2 regions of the Streptomyces sp. NPDC026500 genome follow, and region 1 is predicted to be linked to the other one. Evidence: riboswitches for the same ligand, from Rfam matches in the RefSeq annotation. Region 1 holds a riboswitch; the other holds the start of a gene.
What was found. A riboswitch is a leader RNA that binds a small molecule or an ion and turns the genes downstream of it on or off. The one in region 1 is predicted to bind cyclic di-AMP.
Positions count from the first base shown of each region.

Region 1 (7,779 bases):
GCAGGTGCGCGTTCGGGCCGCCCAGGTAGCGGAAGAGCGGCAGGTCGGACGCCTCGGAAGCGGCGTGCGCGACGGCGAGCGAGACGCCGAGGATGGCGTTGGCGCCGAGCGAGCCCTTGTTGTCGGTGGCGTCCAGGTCGAACATCGCCTGGTCGATCAGGCGCTGCTCGGTGGCGTCGTAACCGACGAGCTCCGGGCCGATCTGCTCGATGACGGCGAGGACGGCCTTCTCGACGCCCTTGCCCTGGTAGCGGTTGGGGTCGCCGTCACGAAGCTCGATGGCCTCGAACGCTCCGGTGGAGGCGCCGGACGGAACGGCGGCACGACCCGTGCTGCCGTCGTCGAGGCCGACCTCGACCTCGACCGTGGGGTTGCCTCGGGAGTCCAGGATTTCCCGGGCTACGACGACGTCGATGGACGGCACGAGCATCTCCTTCTGGGATGTGACGCGGGTATGCGGGGCTTGGCAGCCCTGCGGGATGAGCCTATCCGGCCCAGGGGGATCGGCCAGCCGATCGACCACCCCTTGAGCAGAAGTGAGAGTACATATTGTTCCTGAACGGAACAAAAAAAGAAATGAAAAACCCCGCTCCGGCGCGTGCGGGGGAACACGCACCGGAGCGGGGAGCCCGTGGGGACGGGGCCCTCACCAGGCCTCCGAGGTGGAGGCCCGGCCGATGAGGGAGCTGTCATTCAGCTGGGGCGATGCTGCGCACGGCCGGGACCACGGTCACCCTCCGCCGAAGGCGACCCCGTCGGGCCGGCGTGCGGCCGCGCTCAGCGGAGGTGCAGCTGCTGGCCCGGGTAGATGAAGTCGGCGTCGGCGACGATGTCCTTGTTCAGCTTGAACAGCTTCTGCCAGCCGCCCTTGACGTGCTTCTTCTCAGCGATCGAGCTGAGGGTGTCACCCTTGACGACCTTGTACTCGCCGTCACCCTTCTTGACCTTCTTGCCGGTCGGGGTGGTGACGGTCTTCTGGGCGGCGGGGCGCTCCGCGGAACGGGAGGCGGGCTGCTCCGTCGTACGGGTGGTGGGGGCGCTCTGCGAGCCGCTCGACGAGGAGGAGCCGGAGGAGGTCGACGGGGCCGAGGCGCCACCGCTGTACGCGGCGCTCGACAGGCCGGTGCCACAGGTCGGCCAGGCACCCTTGCCCTGGGCGGCGAGAACCTTCTCGCCGATGGTGATCTGCTGCGACTTCGAGGCCTGGTCGGCGGTCGAGGCGTAGGCGGTGCCGCCGTACGCGGCCCAGGTGGAGGCGGAGAACTGCAGGCCGCCGTAGTAGCCGTTGCCGGTGTTGATCGACCAGTTGCCGCCGGCCTCGCACTGGGCGACGGCGTCCCACTCGGAGGCGGTGGCGGCGGAGGCGTTGCCGACAGCCATCAGCGGGGCGGCGATGGCGACGCCGGTGACACCGGCGAGCGTGGCGACGCGGGTGGCCTTGTTCGGGCGGCGGTGCTTGCCCTTGCTGGAAAACAGCATGGAGTGATCCCCTCACCGACGCCTGCGAGGTGAGCTGTCGGGTTCGGGCCGGTTGAGTTGCCCGGCCGCGTGTCGTCGACCCCGTCTCCAGGACGTCCGACACGCGACTTAACCCCAAGCCGTTTCCGGGTGTCTCTCAACTCCCGGACGCGGCGCCTACCTTGGGTCCCCCGCTCCTGCCTACGGCGCATGACGCGACGACTGTTCCCGTACGGCCGCTGGCAGGATTCGGCGTTGTGACCGTCGGGGCCCGCTGTGGCGAGCGGTCACGACCGTAAGCAGTCGATCGGCGGAATATCAAAGACGATCAGGGCTTCTGAGACTCATGTCTCACTCGCACCAAACCGGACATTCCACAGCGAACCATGACGTGAACTCCCGCTAGTTCTGCACCGTTTCAGCAGTGCCGGCAATGCTCCGACCGGGGACGACGAGGCCGGGACCGTCGGTCGCCGCCGCGCCGTACGAGGCGGACAGGTCGCCCGATCCGCCTTCGAGGCCGAGGACGTCGGAGACGTTCCAGAGATTCGTGCCGGCGTCCACGACGTACGGGTTGTCGACGGCGTCGCTCGGGGCGCTCGAGGCGTGCCGCCCCGTGGCGTTGTCGGCAGGGCTGCCGGTCGCGCTCTCCGCGGCGTCTCCGCCACGATGCCGCCCGGTGCCGGCGCTCGCGGCGTCGGAGGCACTCGAAGAGGCGTGCTTCTGTCCGGACTTGCCCGACTCGTCACCCTTGTCGGTCGCTCGGGCCGAGGCGCTGGGGCTCGGCGAGGCGTCGGGCTTCCCGGCGCCATGGGTCGCACCCGAGGATTCACCCGAATCGGTCGAACCAATCAGATCCGACAAAGAAGATGAACTGGGCGAAGTGGACAAACCGGAAGAGCCGTGTGAGCCGGCGTCATTCCCGCCACTCGACGAACCGTCGGCCACGCCCGTGTCGACCTGGACCTCGGCCGAGCCCTTGCTGAGACCGGAGAGCGGTCCGCAGGTCGGCCAGGCCGCGAGACCCTGGTCGTCGAGCAGCTTCTCGGCGACGGCTATCTGCTGCGAGCGACTGGCCTGGTCGGCGCTCGGGGCGTACTCGAGACCGCCGTACGCCTCCCAGTCCTCCTGGTCGAGCTGGAGCCCGCCGTAGTACCCGTTGCCCTGGTCGGCGCTCCACGCGCCACCGCTCTCGCACTGCGCCACCCGGTCCCAGGTGGTCCCGTCGGCCGCGCTCGCACCCGACGCGGCGAGCAACGGGATGACGATGGCCGATCCGGTCACTCCCGCGGCGACAACGAGGGCAGGGGCTTGACGAGGGCGACGGTGACGGCCGTTCCCGGAGAGCATGCGGAAACCTTTCGCGTGACAGCGGGGGACCACCGCGGCTCCAGCGAAGTAAGAAGCGGAGCCGCCGCGTTGATGGGTGAACGTAGCCGGACTCGATCACTTGTCACAAGTCGATGCAGTACAGATCACGTGAAGATCACAGATTTGATGGATCGTCACGTTCCGGTAGCCGGAAAGGTGCCCTTTCCGGTATTCGGGAGAACTTCCCGGAAAGGGGTTCCGAAGGGTCGCCGATGAACCGATCAGGGACTATTTGACCGGGGTGAACTCCACAGGAAGCGTGCGCAATCCACGCATAATGAGCCCCCCGCGCCAGCGCAAATCGGCCGATTCTCCTGCGAGTTGGAGGTCGGGCAGGCGGTTGAGGAGCGTGCCGAGCGCGGTCTGCCCCTCCAGTCGGGCGAGCGGAGCGCCCAGGCAGTAGTGGATGCCGTGGCCGTAGCCCAAGTGCTGAAGGTCACGCCGTGCGAGATCGAGCGTGTCCGGCTGCTCGAACCGCTCGGGGTCGCGGTCCGCGGCGGCGAGGACCACGAGCACGGGGTCGCCGGCCGCGATGTCCTGCCCGCCGATCCGCACGTCCTCGGTCGCGAACCGCCAGGTGGCCAGCTCCACGGGCCCGTCGTAGCGCAGGAGCTCCTCGACACCCGTTTCGAGCAGCCCGCTCTCCCCGGCCGCGAGGGAGGCCTGCAGACGCGCCCGCTGCTCGGGGTGGGTGAGGAGGGCGTGCATCCCGTTCCCGATGAGATTGACCGTGGTCTCGAACCCCGCGAAGAGCAGGATGAAGGCCATGGCGGCGGCCTCGTTCTCGGTGAGGTGCTCGCCGTGGTCGGAGGCGCGGATGAGCCCGGAGATGAGGTCCTCGCCGGGTGCGGGCTCCGCGGTCAGCGCCTCGCGCTTGCGGTGGATGAGCTCGGCGAGATACCCGCGCATCTTCTTGACGGACCGGGCGACCCCGCCCCTCGGCCCGCCGCCGTGCCGGATCATCATCCCCGCCCAGTCACGGAAGTCGTCCTGGTCCTCGCGCGGGACGCCGAGCAGGTCGCAGATGGCGTAGATGGGGAGCGGGAAGGCGAACTCGTGAATGAGGTCCGCCGAGCCCCTGGCCGCGAACTCGCCGATGAGCTGATCCGTCAACTCCTGCACCCGCGGGGCGAATTCGGCGACCCGCCGCGGTGTGAACGCCTTGCTGACGAGCCGCCGCAGCCGGGTGTGGTCCGGCGGATCGATGTTCAGCAGATGCGTCATCAGCTCGGCCTTGCGCTCCCCGGGAATCCCGGTCCTGCCCTTCGCGTGCGCGGGCTCGGCGTGATGCGCGGGATTCTTGGACAGCCGCTGGTCGGCGAGCGTCTGCTTGGCGTCGGCGTACCGCGTGACGAGCCAGGCCTCCACCCCGCTGGGCAGTCGCGTGCGGTGCACGGGAGCGTGCTCCCTGAGCCAGGCATAGGCCGGGTAGGGATCGGTGGCGAACTCCCAGGTGAAGAGTTCGGGGGCGGCGCTGGCGGAGGCTTCGTGCTCGGTCACCCCTCGACCGTAACCGCAGGAGGCGGGCACTCCCGGGCCGACCGACGATCGGGACTCTCGGGCGGGGCCGGAGACCGCGCTCGGGCGCCACTGGAGGCTGCACTCGAGCGACGCTGGAGGCTGCACTCGAGCGGCACCTGGAACGGCGTTCGGGCGGCAGTTGAGGCAGTGTTCGCGCAGCACCTGGGCGGCATTCGTGCGGGATCCGAGGAGCACGGTGTCCGGTGCACGACGGCGACGGAGACCGTCCCCACCCATTTCGCCCCAGGCTGTCCGGACATGGCCGACTGTTTGACTCGGCCTCTCGGCACCTCCCTACATTCACGCAGTGGACCCCGAAATACTCAGATCCAGCTTCGCGGTCGTGGAAAGACGGGCCGAGTTCGCGGTCAAGTACTTCTACTCGCACCTCTTCCGTCACAACCCGGAGCTCCGCGCGCTGTTCCCGGCGGACCTCCCGCAGGACATGGAGCGGCAGCGGGACCGGCTCTTCGCGGCGCTCACGTTCGTCATGGACGGGCTGGAGGATCCGGACCTGCCACGGTATCTACGGGATCTCGGGCGCGACCACCGGAAGTACCTGACCCAGCCGGAGCACTACGCGGCCGTGGGGGCGAGTCTGATCGCCGCGTTCGCGGTCGTCGCGGGCTCGGCCTGGAGCGCCGAGGCCGAGAAGGCCTGGGCCGAGGCGTACGGGTCGATCGCCCAGCTCATGCTCCAGGGCGCCGAGGAGGCCCAGCACCACGGCGAGCCCCCCTGGTGGGACGCGGAGGTCGTCTCCCGCACCCGGCACGGCGACGACCTCGTCGTCCTCACCCTGCGGCCACGCCAGCGGCTCACCTACTCCCCCGGTCAGTACGTCAGCGTCAGCGTGTCCCATCTGCCGTGCGTCTGGCGCCCCTACTCCCTCGCCAACGCGCCCCGCGCCGACCGCACCGTCGACCTGCACATCAGCCGCGTCGAGGACGGCGTGCTCTCCACCGCCCTCGTCAGGCAGACCCGCGTGGGCGACGTACTGCGGCTGGGCGCACCCGGCGGCGGCCTCACCCTGCGGACACCGGCCGACCGGCCTCTGACCCTCATCGCGGCCGGCACGGGCTGGGCGCCGGTGAAGGCCCTGCTGGAACAGCTCCACCCCGCCCACGAGGCCCGCCTGTTCCTCGTCGCCCGTGACATCGCGTACCTCTACGACCGGCCCGCCGTCGAACGCCTGCGGGCCAGGCTCCCCAAGCTCGCCGTCACCTTCATCACCCCCGCGCCCGGCCGTCCCAAGGCCCAGGCGACCGAACGGCTGCTCACCGCGCTGGGCAACCGGGCCGGCTGGACCCGGCACGACGTCTATGTCGCCGGGCCGCCCGATCTCGTCGAGGAGGTCGGCGAGACCCTGCCCTCCCTGGGCACACCGGCCGACCGCGTCTTCCACGATCCGCTGCCGCCGACCGGGGAGAGCCGTCCCCGCCCGGTGGGCGCGGCGGAGTGGCTGCTCGACCGCCCCCCGCCGACCTGGCACAACCCGTCCGGCCGCGCCCCGGGAGCGTGACACCGGCCCCCCCAGGCCCAGCCTCGCCATACCCCTTATTACGTCCTACTCTTCACCGCCCCCGTGGGCGTCCTCGCGGTCGTCCTCGGTGTCCGTCTCCACGAAGCCCTCCGCCCCGCGGATCGCGTCCCGGTACGCCCGTGCCGCCGCCCGCAGCGCCGCCTCCGGGTCCACGCCCTCCGCCTCGGCGCGCACGGCCATCGCCAGCAGCTCGTACCCCACGCCCTCGCCCGCGGGCAGCGGGACCTCCAGTCCCGCCGTACGCACCCGGGACGACAGCTTGGCCGACAGGGCCAGGCCCGGCTGGCCCAGCGGGACGCCCTCGGTGACGGAGGTGCGCCGCTTCTCCTCGGCCTTGGTTCGCAGCCAGTGCGCCTTGACCTCCTCGGGCGTCGTGGCCGTCTCGTCGCCGAAGACATGGGGGTGCCGGTGGATCAGCTTGGCGACGATGCCGCCGGCCACGTCGTCGATCGAGAAGGGGGCCTCCACGTCGTCCTCGGCGATCCGGGAGTGGAACACGACCTGAAGCAGGACGTCGCCGAGCTCTTCGCGCAGCTCGTCCCGGTCGCCTTCCTCGATGGCCTCGACCAGCTCGTACGCCTCCTCGATGCCGTACTTCGCCAGGCCCTTGTGTGTCTGCTGGGACGACCAGGGGCACTCGCCGCGGATGCGGTCCATCACCTGGACGAGGTCGAGCAGGCGGGCGCCCGGCAGGTCGTACGAGGCGGGGAGCAGCTCCAGGTCCGGCATCCGTATGCGGCCGGAGCCCGCCAGCCGGGCCAGACCGTCGGTGAGGCGGGGCTCGCCCTCTCCACTGGCGACGACGACCAGCGAGCGTCCGCCCGCACACGCGTCGACCAGCTCCTGCGCGGTCGGGGACTCCTCGTCGACTCTGACACCGGCTTCGCGCAGATACGGCACCTGCGGATGCCCGGGGTCCGCGCACAGCACCCGGTCGGCGCCGCGCAGCGCCTGCCAGGCCGGCCAGGACAACAGACCGGGCGCGACACGGTGGCTGGTGGTGAGCAGGACGATACGGCCGGGGTCGGGGCCGACGGCGGTCGTGTCGGCAGCGATCCGCTCGTCGTCGCCGAAGCTGCTGGTTGCGTTCACCCCTCGAACGTAACCCACACCGCCGACAGCCCCTGCGGTTGTCCACAGGCCTGGGGACACCGCCGAGCCCCGAAGGGCCCGGCGACGGTTAGGCGGGCTGCTGGGTCCCCGCCGACGAGACGTCCCGCAGCCACGGCGTCTTCGCGTCGACGCGGCTGCTCTTCTGGACGTCCCAGGCGCCGTAGCGCGGGTTCAGGTCGACGTGGAGCTGCTTGGAGGCGGTGGACATCGCCTTCCAGAAGGTGGCCTTGCCGTCGGTGGTGTTCATGTCGACACCGAGTGCGGCGGCGAGTTTCCGGGCCTCGATCTCGGTACGCAGGCTGTCGTCGAGGCGCTTGGGCGCCACGCCGTAGTTCGACAGCCAGGCCGTCTCCAGGGCCTTCGAGCCGCCCGCCTGCTGCTCGAGGGCCGACCGCATCTGCTGGGAGTCCTTGCGGGTGACGGTCACACCGGCGTTCTTGGCCGCCCGGTCCAGCACCCGGTCCAGGACCATGCCGTGCAGGGTGTCGCGGGTGAGGGTGCCGCTGTTGGCGATGACCTGCTCGTACTGGGCATCGTCCTTGCTGGCGGCCCGCTGCGCCGAGCGCACCTCGTTCACCCGGCCCTCGAGCTGCGCGACGGTGATCCTCTGGCCGTCGACGACAGCCGCGGCGCCCGGATGGGCGTCGCTGCCACAGCCGGTCAGCAGAGGGGCCGCGGCGACGATCGCGGCGGAGAGGACGAGCGCGGTGCGACGGCGGCGGTGCAAGGAAGCCTCCCGAGGAGATTGTGCGACGGTGCACAAAGTCTTGCGGTGA
Region 1 is NZ_JBVHQB010000018.1:104,359-112,137, forward strand. Features, by position in the region: gene eno (phosphopyruvate hydratase) at 1-430, opposite strand, end outside; gene ACZ4N5_RS29335 (transglycosylase family protein) at 778-1,479, opposite strand; cyclic di-AMP (ydaO/yuaA leader) riboswitch at 1,484-1,677, opposite strand; gene ACZ4N5_RS29340 (transglycosylase family protein) at 1,861-2,742, opposite strand; gene ACZ4N5_RS29345 (cytochrome P450 family protein) at 3,058-4,359, opposite strand; gene ACZ4N5_RS29350 (globin domain-containing protein) at 4,658-5,869, shown strand; gene ACZ4N5_RS29355 (nucleoside triphosphate pyrophosphohydrolase) at 5,915-6,946, opposite strand; gene ACZ4N5_RS29360 (SurA N-terminal domain-containing protein) at 7,071-7,730, opposite strand.

Region 2 (7,779 bases), on a different contig from region 1:
GGTCACGCGGCGGCAGCGGCCTGAGCCCTTCGGCGAGACACGCGTCGTACGTGAGCAGCCCCAGTGACTCGGAGTTCCCGAGGATCGCCACGCGGGGTCCTTTGGGGAGCGGCTGGCGGGCCAGCAGCAGGCCCGCGTCGACGAGTTCGGTGATGGTGTCCACCCGGATCACTCCGGCCTGGCGCAGCAGCGCGGACACGGTGGCGTGCGGCAGCCGGGTGGCCCGTACGGCATGGCCCTGGGGAGCGGCCCCGCCGTGCCGCGCGCCCTGGACCACGACCAGCGGCTTCGCCGCCGCCGTCCGCCGTGCGAGGCGGTTGAACTTGCGCGGGTTGCCGATGGATTCGAGGTACATCAGGGCGACGTCGGTGTCCGGGTCGTCGTACCAGTACTGCAGTACGTCGTTGCCGGAGACGTCCGCCCGGTTCCCGGAGGAGATGAAGGTCGACACGCCGGTCACGCCCGTGACGCCGCCGCCGCGCCGGTGCAGCCGGGACAGCAGGGCGATGCCGATGGCGCCGGACTGCGCGAACAGGCCGATGCGTCCGGGGCGGGGCATCTGCGGGGCGAGCGAGGCGTTCAGCCGCACTTCGGGGGACGTGTTGATGACGCCGAAGGCGTTGGGCCCGATGATGCGCATCCCGTACGTGCGCGCCTGCCGCACGAGTTCGCGCTGGCGTTCGCGTCCTTCGGGACCGCTCTCGGCGTACCCGGCTGAGACCACCACGAGCCCCTGCACCCCGTGTTCGCCGCATTCCGTGACGACCTCGGGAACGTGCTCGGCGGGCACGGCGACGACGGCGAGGTCGACGGGCTCGGCGATGTCGCGGACGGAGCGGTGGGCCGGGACTCCGTCGAGTTCCTTCTCCTGGAGTGCCGCGTTCACGGCGTACAGACGCCCGGTGAATCCGGCTTCCCGCAGGTTGTCGAGGACGCTGCGGCCGACCCCGCCGGGGCTGCGTCCGGCGCCGATGACGGCGACCGAGCCGGGGGCGAGCAGCCGCTGCACGGAGCGGGCCTCGGCGCGCTGCTCCCGCGCGCGCTGCACGGCGAGCGACCGGTCGGTGGGTTCGAGGTCGAACTCCAGGCGTACGACGCCGTCCTCGAAGCTGCGCTTCTGGGTGTATCCGGCGTCCGTGAACACCTTGATCATCTTGTTGTTGGCGGGCAGCACCTCGGCGGCGAAGCGGCGGATGTCGCGCTCGCGGGCCACGGCCGCGATGTGTTCGAGCAGCGCCGAGGCGACGCCGCGGCCCTGGTGGGCGTCCTGTACGAGAAAGGCGACCTCGGCCTCGTCGGCGGGCGCGGACGCGGGCATCCCGTCGGCGTCGATGCGGTCGTAGCGCACCGTGGCGATGAACTCGCCGCCCACCGTGGCCGCGAGGCCCACGCGGTCCACGAAGTCGTGGTGGGTGAACCGGTGGACGTCCTTGGCGGACAGCCGCGGATACGGCGCGAAGAAGCGGTAGTACTTCGACTCGTCGGACACCTGCTCGTAGAAGCTGACCAGGCGCTCGGCGTCATCGACGGTGATGGGCCTGACGCGTGCGGTGCCGCCGTCGCGCAGCACCACGTCGGCCTCCCAGTGAGCTGGGTACTCGTGCCGGTCCGACGAGGTCTGCATGGGGCCCAGAGTACGGCTCGCGTACGACAACGGCGCGAGGCAGTCTGAGGGTGACGGACGCCGGAGCGGGGCCGCGGACCGGCGCCGCAGCGGGCGGAACCCGGGTCCGTCCGGGCATGCCTCACGATATGGAACACTGGTCTAGACAACCTTGAAAACCCGAAGGGCAGCATCACATGGCTGAGCGCCGCGTCAACGTCGGCTGGACCGAGGGCCTCCACGCCCGCCCCGCCTCCATCTTCGTCCGGGCCGCCACGGCCTCCGGCATCCCCGTGACGATCGCCAAGTCCGACGGCAACCCCGTCAACGCGGCCTCCATGCTCGCGGTCCTCGGCCTGGGAGCCCAGGGCGGCGAGGAGATCGTCCTCGCGTCGGACTCCGAGGGCGCGGACGCCGCTCTCGACCGTCTGGCGAAGCTGGTCGCCGAGGGGCTCGACGAGCTCCCCGAGACCGTCTGAGCCCACAAGGCACCCAGGACACACGCGGCTGAGCCGCGCCGCCCCTTCCCCCGGGCGGTGCGGCTCAGCCGTTTTCCGTACCCCGCGCAGGAATTCCCCCGGCGACGCGCGCGGCCCTCACGCCGCGGTCACGGGAATAGCGCGCACCGCAATTCCGGAGACGCGAATAAAAGGGCATCAGAAATAAGCCCCTGCCGAATATCCCTCTTTGTATACGGCGCCCGTGTTAATGACGCGGGCCCATCATGTTTACGGGATGTTGCGAACTTCTCACACGGTCCGCCCGCTCGCCGCCGGGAAATCGGAGCCGGTGCACGGTCGTCGCGCGCTCGGTGTGCAGGGCCGTGATCGCGCGGGCCCGCTCGCTGTCGCCGCGGGCTACCGCGTCCACGATCCCGCCGTGCTCCGCCCAGGACTCCGCGGGGTTGGCCGGCGCGTCCACCGAGTACATCCAGGCGATCTTGTGTCGCAGCTGGGCGAGCGTGGAGGTCAACGCGGGGCTGCCGGACGCCTGTGCGAGCGTCTCGTGGAACCAGCCGCCCAGAGAGCGCAGATCCTCGCTGTGGCCTCTCCTGGAACGCTCCTGCCCCAGCCTGACGAGGCCTCGCAGCACCTTGAGGTGGGCCTCCGTACGCCGCTGGGCGGCCCTCGCGGCGCCCAGCGGTTCCAGCAGCATGCGCATCTCCAGGAGGTCCGCGGCCTCCTGCTCGCTGGGTTCCGCGACGCACGCGCCCGCGTGCCGGCGGGTGACCACGAAGCCCTCGGCCTCCAGGGTGCGCAGAGCCTCGCGCACGGGGACGCGCGAGACGCCGTAGCGCCGCGCGAGCAGTTCCTCGGTGAGCCGGCCGCCGCGCTCGTAGACACCCGCGACGATGTCGTCACGGATCGCCGTGCATACCGAGTGCGCCGGAATACGCATGACCGACCTCCGCTTTAATCCCCGCGAAACGCCATCGATTGACGCTTGTTCAGTGACTCTATTGCAGGAAGCCTGAATTTCCGATGGCGGGCCTGAATCCATGGATATTTTTTGGACAGAGGGCCTCCGGAAACGATGATGCCCCGGCTCGTTGAGCCGGGGCATCAAAAGCGGTGAAGAAGCCGCGAAGCGGTCGTCAGACGTTGACTCCGTGCGAGCGCAGGTACGCGACCGGGTCGATGTCCGAGCCGTACTCCGCGGTCGTACGGGCCTCGAAGTGAAGGTGCGGTCCGGTGGTGTTGCCGGTGTCCCCGGAGAGGCCGATCTGCTGCCCCGGAGTGACCGTCTGCCCCACGGACACACCGATGGACGACAGGTGGCCGTACATGGTGTACGTCCCGTCGTGCATCTTGATCACTATTTGATTGCCGTAGGCGCCGCCCCAGCCGGCCGTGACGACGGTGCCGGAGCCCACGGCGTGGACCGAGGTGCCGTACGCGGCGTGGAAGTCGACGCCGGTGTGGCTGCCGGAGGACCAGAGGCTGCTGCTGGCCTGGTAGCCGGTGGAGATGTACGAACCGGTGATCGGGATGACGAACGTGTTCAGGCGCTTGCGCTCGGCCTCACGGGCGGCGCGCTCCTTGGCCTCGCGGGACTTCGCGGCCTGCTCCGCGGCGTGCTTGCGCGCGGTCTGCTCGGCCTGCTTCCGCGCGGCGGCCTCGTCGGCGGCACGCTGCTGGGCGAAGGCCTGGGCGTCGATCTGGTCGGCGACCGAGTCGCCGAGGGTGACGGCCTGGGTCAGCCCGGTCTGCTCGACGGAGGCTTCCGCCGCGAACGCGGGGGCGGCCAGGGTTCCGATCACACCGGTGGTGGTGAGCGCCGCGACCCCGACGGCGGTCGTGGTGGTGCTGTGCACCCGGCTCGGACGACGATGCTTGCCGGTGCCACAGGTGAACGCCATGTAGGGGCTGATCCTTTCCTTCCCTCTCGCCTACCGGGTTAGCTGACGGGTTCGGAGCAGGAAGGTCTCCTACGGACCCCCTCCGGGGAGGGCGTCCGATTCACCCCAGGGACTACGTGTGGGTCCCCGGCTCCCCTGACTCGCGCCATAGGGGACTCGGCGATGACTGTCCGGTGCCGCGGGCGCGGCGCAGTGCGTGGCGAACAGCCGGACCGACGCTAAACGTGGTGTCATTCGAACAACAAACGGATCACGATTTTTGTAACGCATCCCACAGGGCAGAAGGGCAACTCCCGCACGAATACGGACATCTTGGGGACCGCATGCGGGAAAAAGAGAGCCCTGACGACTCTTCAGTCACCAGGGCCCTCCTCGGTCGCACGGGCCCTACTCGGCGGCCACCACGCTGACTTCACCGATTCCGAGGGCCTTGACCGGCTCCTCGATCGTCGCGGCGTCGCCCACCAGGACGGTCACCAGACGGTCCATCGGGAAGGCGCTCACCGCGGCCGCGGTGGCCTCCACCGTGCCGGTGGCGGCCAGTTGCTGATAGAGCGTCGCCTGGTAGTCGTCCGGCAGGTACTGCTCGACCTGGTCCGCGAGCGTGCTCGCCACGGCTGCCGCCGTCTCGAACTTGAGGGGCGCGACACCCACCAGGTTCTGCACGGCGACGTCGCGCTCCGTGTCGGTCAGCCCCTCGGCCGCGAGGGTGCGCAGCACCTTCCACAGGTCGTCGAGGGCCGGACCGGTGTTCGGGGTGTCCACCGAGCCGCTGATGGCGAGCATCGCGACACCGGTGCCGTCCGGCGCGGAGCGCAGGACCTGGCCGAACGCCCGTACGCCGTAGGTGTAGCCCTTCTCCTCGCGCAGGACGCGGTCGAGACGTGAGGTGAGGGTGCCGCCGAGGCAGTAGGTGCCGAGCACCTGGGCGGGCCACACGCGGTCGTGCCGGTCGGCGCCGACCCGGCCGATGAGCAGCTGCGTCTGGACGGCGCCGGGGCGGTCGACGATGATCACGCGGCCGGTGTCGTCGGCGCTCACCGGCGGCACGGGACGCGGCTCGGCGGACGAACCCGTCCAGGAGCCCAGCGTGTCGCCGAGCAGCTCGTCGAGGTCGACACCGGTCAGGTCACCGACGACGACGGCGGTGGCCGTCGCGGGGCGTACGTGCCTGTCGTAGAAGGCGCGTACGGCCACGGAGTCGATCTTCTGGACGGTCTCCTCGGTGCCCTGGCGCGGGCGCGACATGCGCGCGCTCGCCGGGAACAGCTCCTTGGAGAGCTCCTTGGCGGCACGACGGGCGGGATTGGCCGTCTCGTGCGGGATCTCGTCCAGCCGGTTGCGCACCAGCCGCTCGACCTCGCTGTCCGCGAACGCGGGGGCCCGCAGCGCGTCGGAGAGCAGGCCCAGCGCCTTGGCCAGGCGCGAGACCGGGACTTCGAGGGACAGGCGTACACCGGGGTGGTCGGCGTGCGCGTCGAGTGTGGCGCCGCAGCGCTCCAGTTCGGCGGCGAAGTCCTCGGCCGAGTGCTTGTCGGTGCCCTCGGAGAAGGCGCGCGCCATGATCGTGGCGATGCCGTCCAGGCCCGCGGGCTCGGCCTCCAGCGGCGCGGCGAGGATGACCTCGACGGCGACGACCTGCTGGCCGGGGCGATGGCAGCGGAGCACGGTCAGACCGTTGTCCAGGGTGCCGCGCTGGGGGGCGGGAAACGCCCACGGCTTGGGCCGGCCGGCCTGGGGCTGCGGGTGGAAGTCCATGGTGGCGAGCTCGGTCACTTCGCCGCCTCCTCGTCGGTCTCGTCGGCGGAGTCAGCCGCGTCGGTGGCTTCGGCGGTGGTCGGCTCGTAGACGAGCACCGCGCGGTTGTCGGGGCGCAGGCGGGCCTTGGCGGCCTCCTGGACCTCCTCCGCCGTGACGTCGAGGACGCGCTGCACGGCGGTCAGGGCGAGCTGCGGGTCGCCGAACAGGACGGCGTACCGGCACAGTTCGTCGGCGCGGCCAGCGACGGTGCCGAGCCGGTCGAGCCACTCGCGCTCCAACTGGGCCTGCGCGCGCTCCATTTCCTCGGCTGTCGGGCCCTCCTCGGCGAACCGGGCGAGCTCCTCGTCGACGGCGGCCTCGATCACCGGGACCTCGACGTCGCCGGACGTCTTCACGTCCAGCCATCCCAGGGAGGGCGCTCCGGCGAGCCGCAGCAGGCCGAACCCGGCCGCGACGGCGGTGCGGTCACGGCGTACGAGCCGGTTGTACAGCCGTGAGGACTCGCCGCCGCCGAGGACGGTGAGCGCCAGGTCGGCCGCGTCGCACGCGCGCGTGCCGTCCTCCGGGAGCCGGTAGGCGGCCATCAGGGCGCGCGCCGGGACGTCCTCCTCGACGACCTCGCGCAGCTGCTCGCCGATGATGTCGGGCAGCGAGCCGTCCCGCGGAGCGGCCTTGCCGTCGTGCCCGGGGATGGAGCCGAAGTACTTCTCGACCCAGACGAGCGTCTGCTCCGGGTCGATGTCGCCGACGACCGACAGGACCGCGTTGTTGGGCGCGTAGTTGGTGCGGAAGAACGCTCGGGCGTCCTCCAGGGTGGCCGCGTCCAGGTCGGCCATCGACCCGATCGGGGTGTGGTGGTACGGGTGGCCCTCGGGGTACGAGAACGCGGTGAGCTTCTCGAACGCGGTGCCGTACGGGACGTTGTCGTAACGCTGCCGGCGCTCGTTCTTGACGACGTCGCGCTGGTTCTCCATGGACTCGTCGTCCAGAGCCGCGAGCAGCGAGCCCATGCGGTCGGCCTCCAGCCAGAGGGCGAGCTCCAGCTGGTGGGTGGGCATGGTCTCGAAGTAGTTGGTGCGCTCGAAACTCGTCGTGCCGTTGAGCGAGCCGCCGGCACCCTGGACGAGTTCGAAGTGACCGTTGCCGTGGACCTGCTTGGAGCCCTGGAACATCAGGTGCTCGAAGAGGTGGGCGAGTCCGGTCCGGCCCTTGACCTCGTGGCGCGAGCCGACGTCGTACCAGAGGCACACCGCGGCGACCGGGGTCAGATGGTCCTCGGAGAGCACCACGCGCAGGCCGTTGGCCAGGCGGTGCTCGGTCGCTGTCAGGCCGCCGGAGCCTGCCTCAGCTGTGGCCGTGTGACCCATGGGCATGTACGTCCCTTCGATCGCGGAACTGCGTCATTCCTGTCGGTCCTGCCACTGTATGCAAGCGCGCGGACGGCTGGCGAAGTTCCCGCACCTCGTACGCCGAGAGCGAGACTTACGCGTGTCCCTGACACACCCCGGGGAACCCTCCGGGAACCACCGCGGATACGTTCGCGGGCCGCCGGGTACTGGGCTCGAGGGCCGCTCGGGAACGGTCGCGGCGACGCCCGCGGAGCGCGCCGGAGGGGCGCTACGGACGGGTCGCGGTCGGCGTTGTCAGTGGGGCGGTCCACAATGGTGCGCGTCAGAACCCGTTCATGCCCCGGCAGAGACTGTGAAGGAGCCGCAGCAGCGATGGCCCGCCGCAGCACGAAGACCCCGCCGCCCGACGACTCGTACGAGGAGAAGATCCTCGACATCGACGTCGTGGACGAGATGCAGGGCTCCTTCCTCGAATACGCGTACTCGGTCATCTACTCGCGAGCCCTGCCGGACGCCCGCGACGGCCTCAAGCCGGTGCACCGCCGCATCGTGTACCAGATGAACGAGATGGGCCTGCGTCCCGACCGCGGCTATGTGAAGTGTGCCCGCGTCGTCGGCGAGGTCATGGGCAAGCTGCACCCGCACGGCGACGCGTCGATCTACGACGCCCTGGTGCGTCTGGCGCAGCCCTTCTCCATGCGTCTTCC
Region 2 is NZ_JBVHQB010000006.1:251,983-259,761, forward strand. Features, by position in the region: gene ACZ4N5_RS14025 (bifunctional acetate--CoA ligase family protein/GNAT family N-acetyltransferase) at 1-1,624, opposite strand, end outside; gene ACZ4N5_RS14030 (HPr family phosphocarrier protein) at 1,801-2,082, shown strand; gene ACZ4N5_RS14035 (GntR family transcriptional regulator) at 2,309-3,001, opposite strand; gene ACZ4N5_RS14040 (M23 family metallopeptidase) at 3,198-3,962, opposite strand; cyclic di-AMP (ydaO/yuaA leader) riboswitch at 3,975-4,134, opposite strand; gene ACZ4N5_RS14045 (M16 family metallopeptidase) at 4,350-5,738, opposite strand; gene ACZ4N5_RS14050 (M16 family metallopeptidase) at 5,735-7,090, opposite strand; gene ACZ4N5_RS14055 (DNA gyrase/topoisomerase IV subunit A) at 7,445-7,779, shown strand, end outside.
Region 2: another riboswitch for cyclic di-AMP. It lies ahead of ACZ4N5_RS14040 (M23 family metallopeptidase); the one in region 1 lies ahead of ACZ4N5_RS29335 (transglycosylase family protein).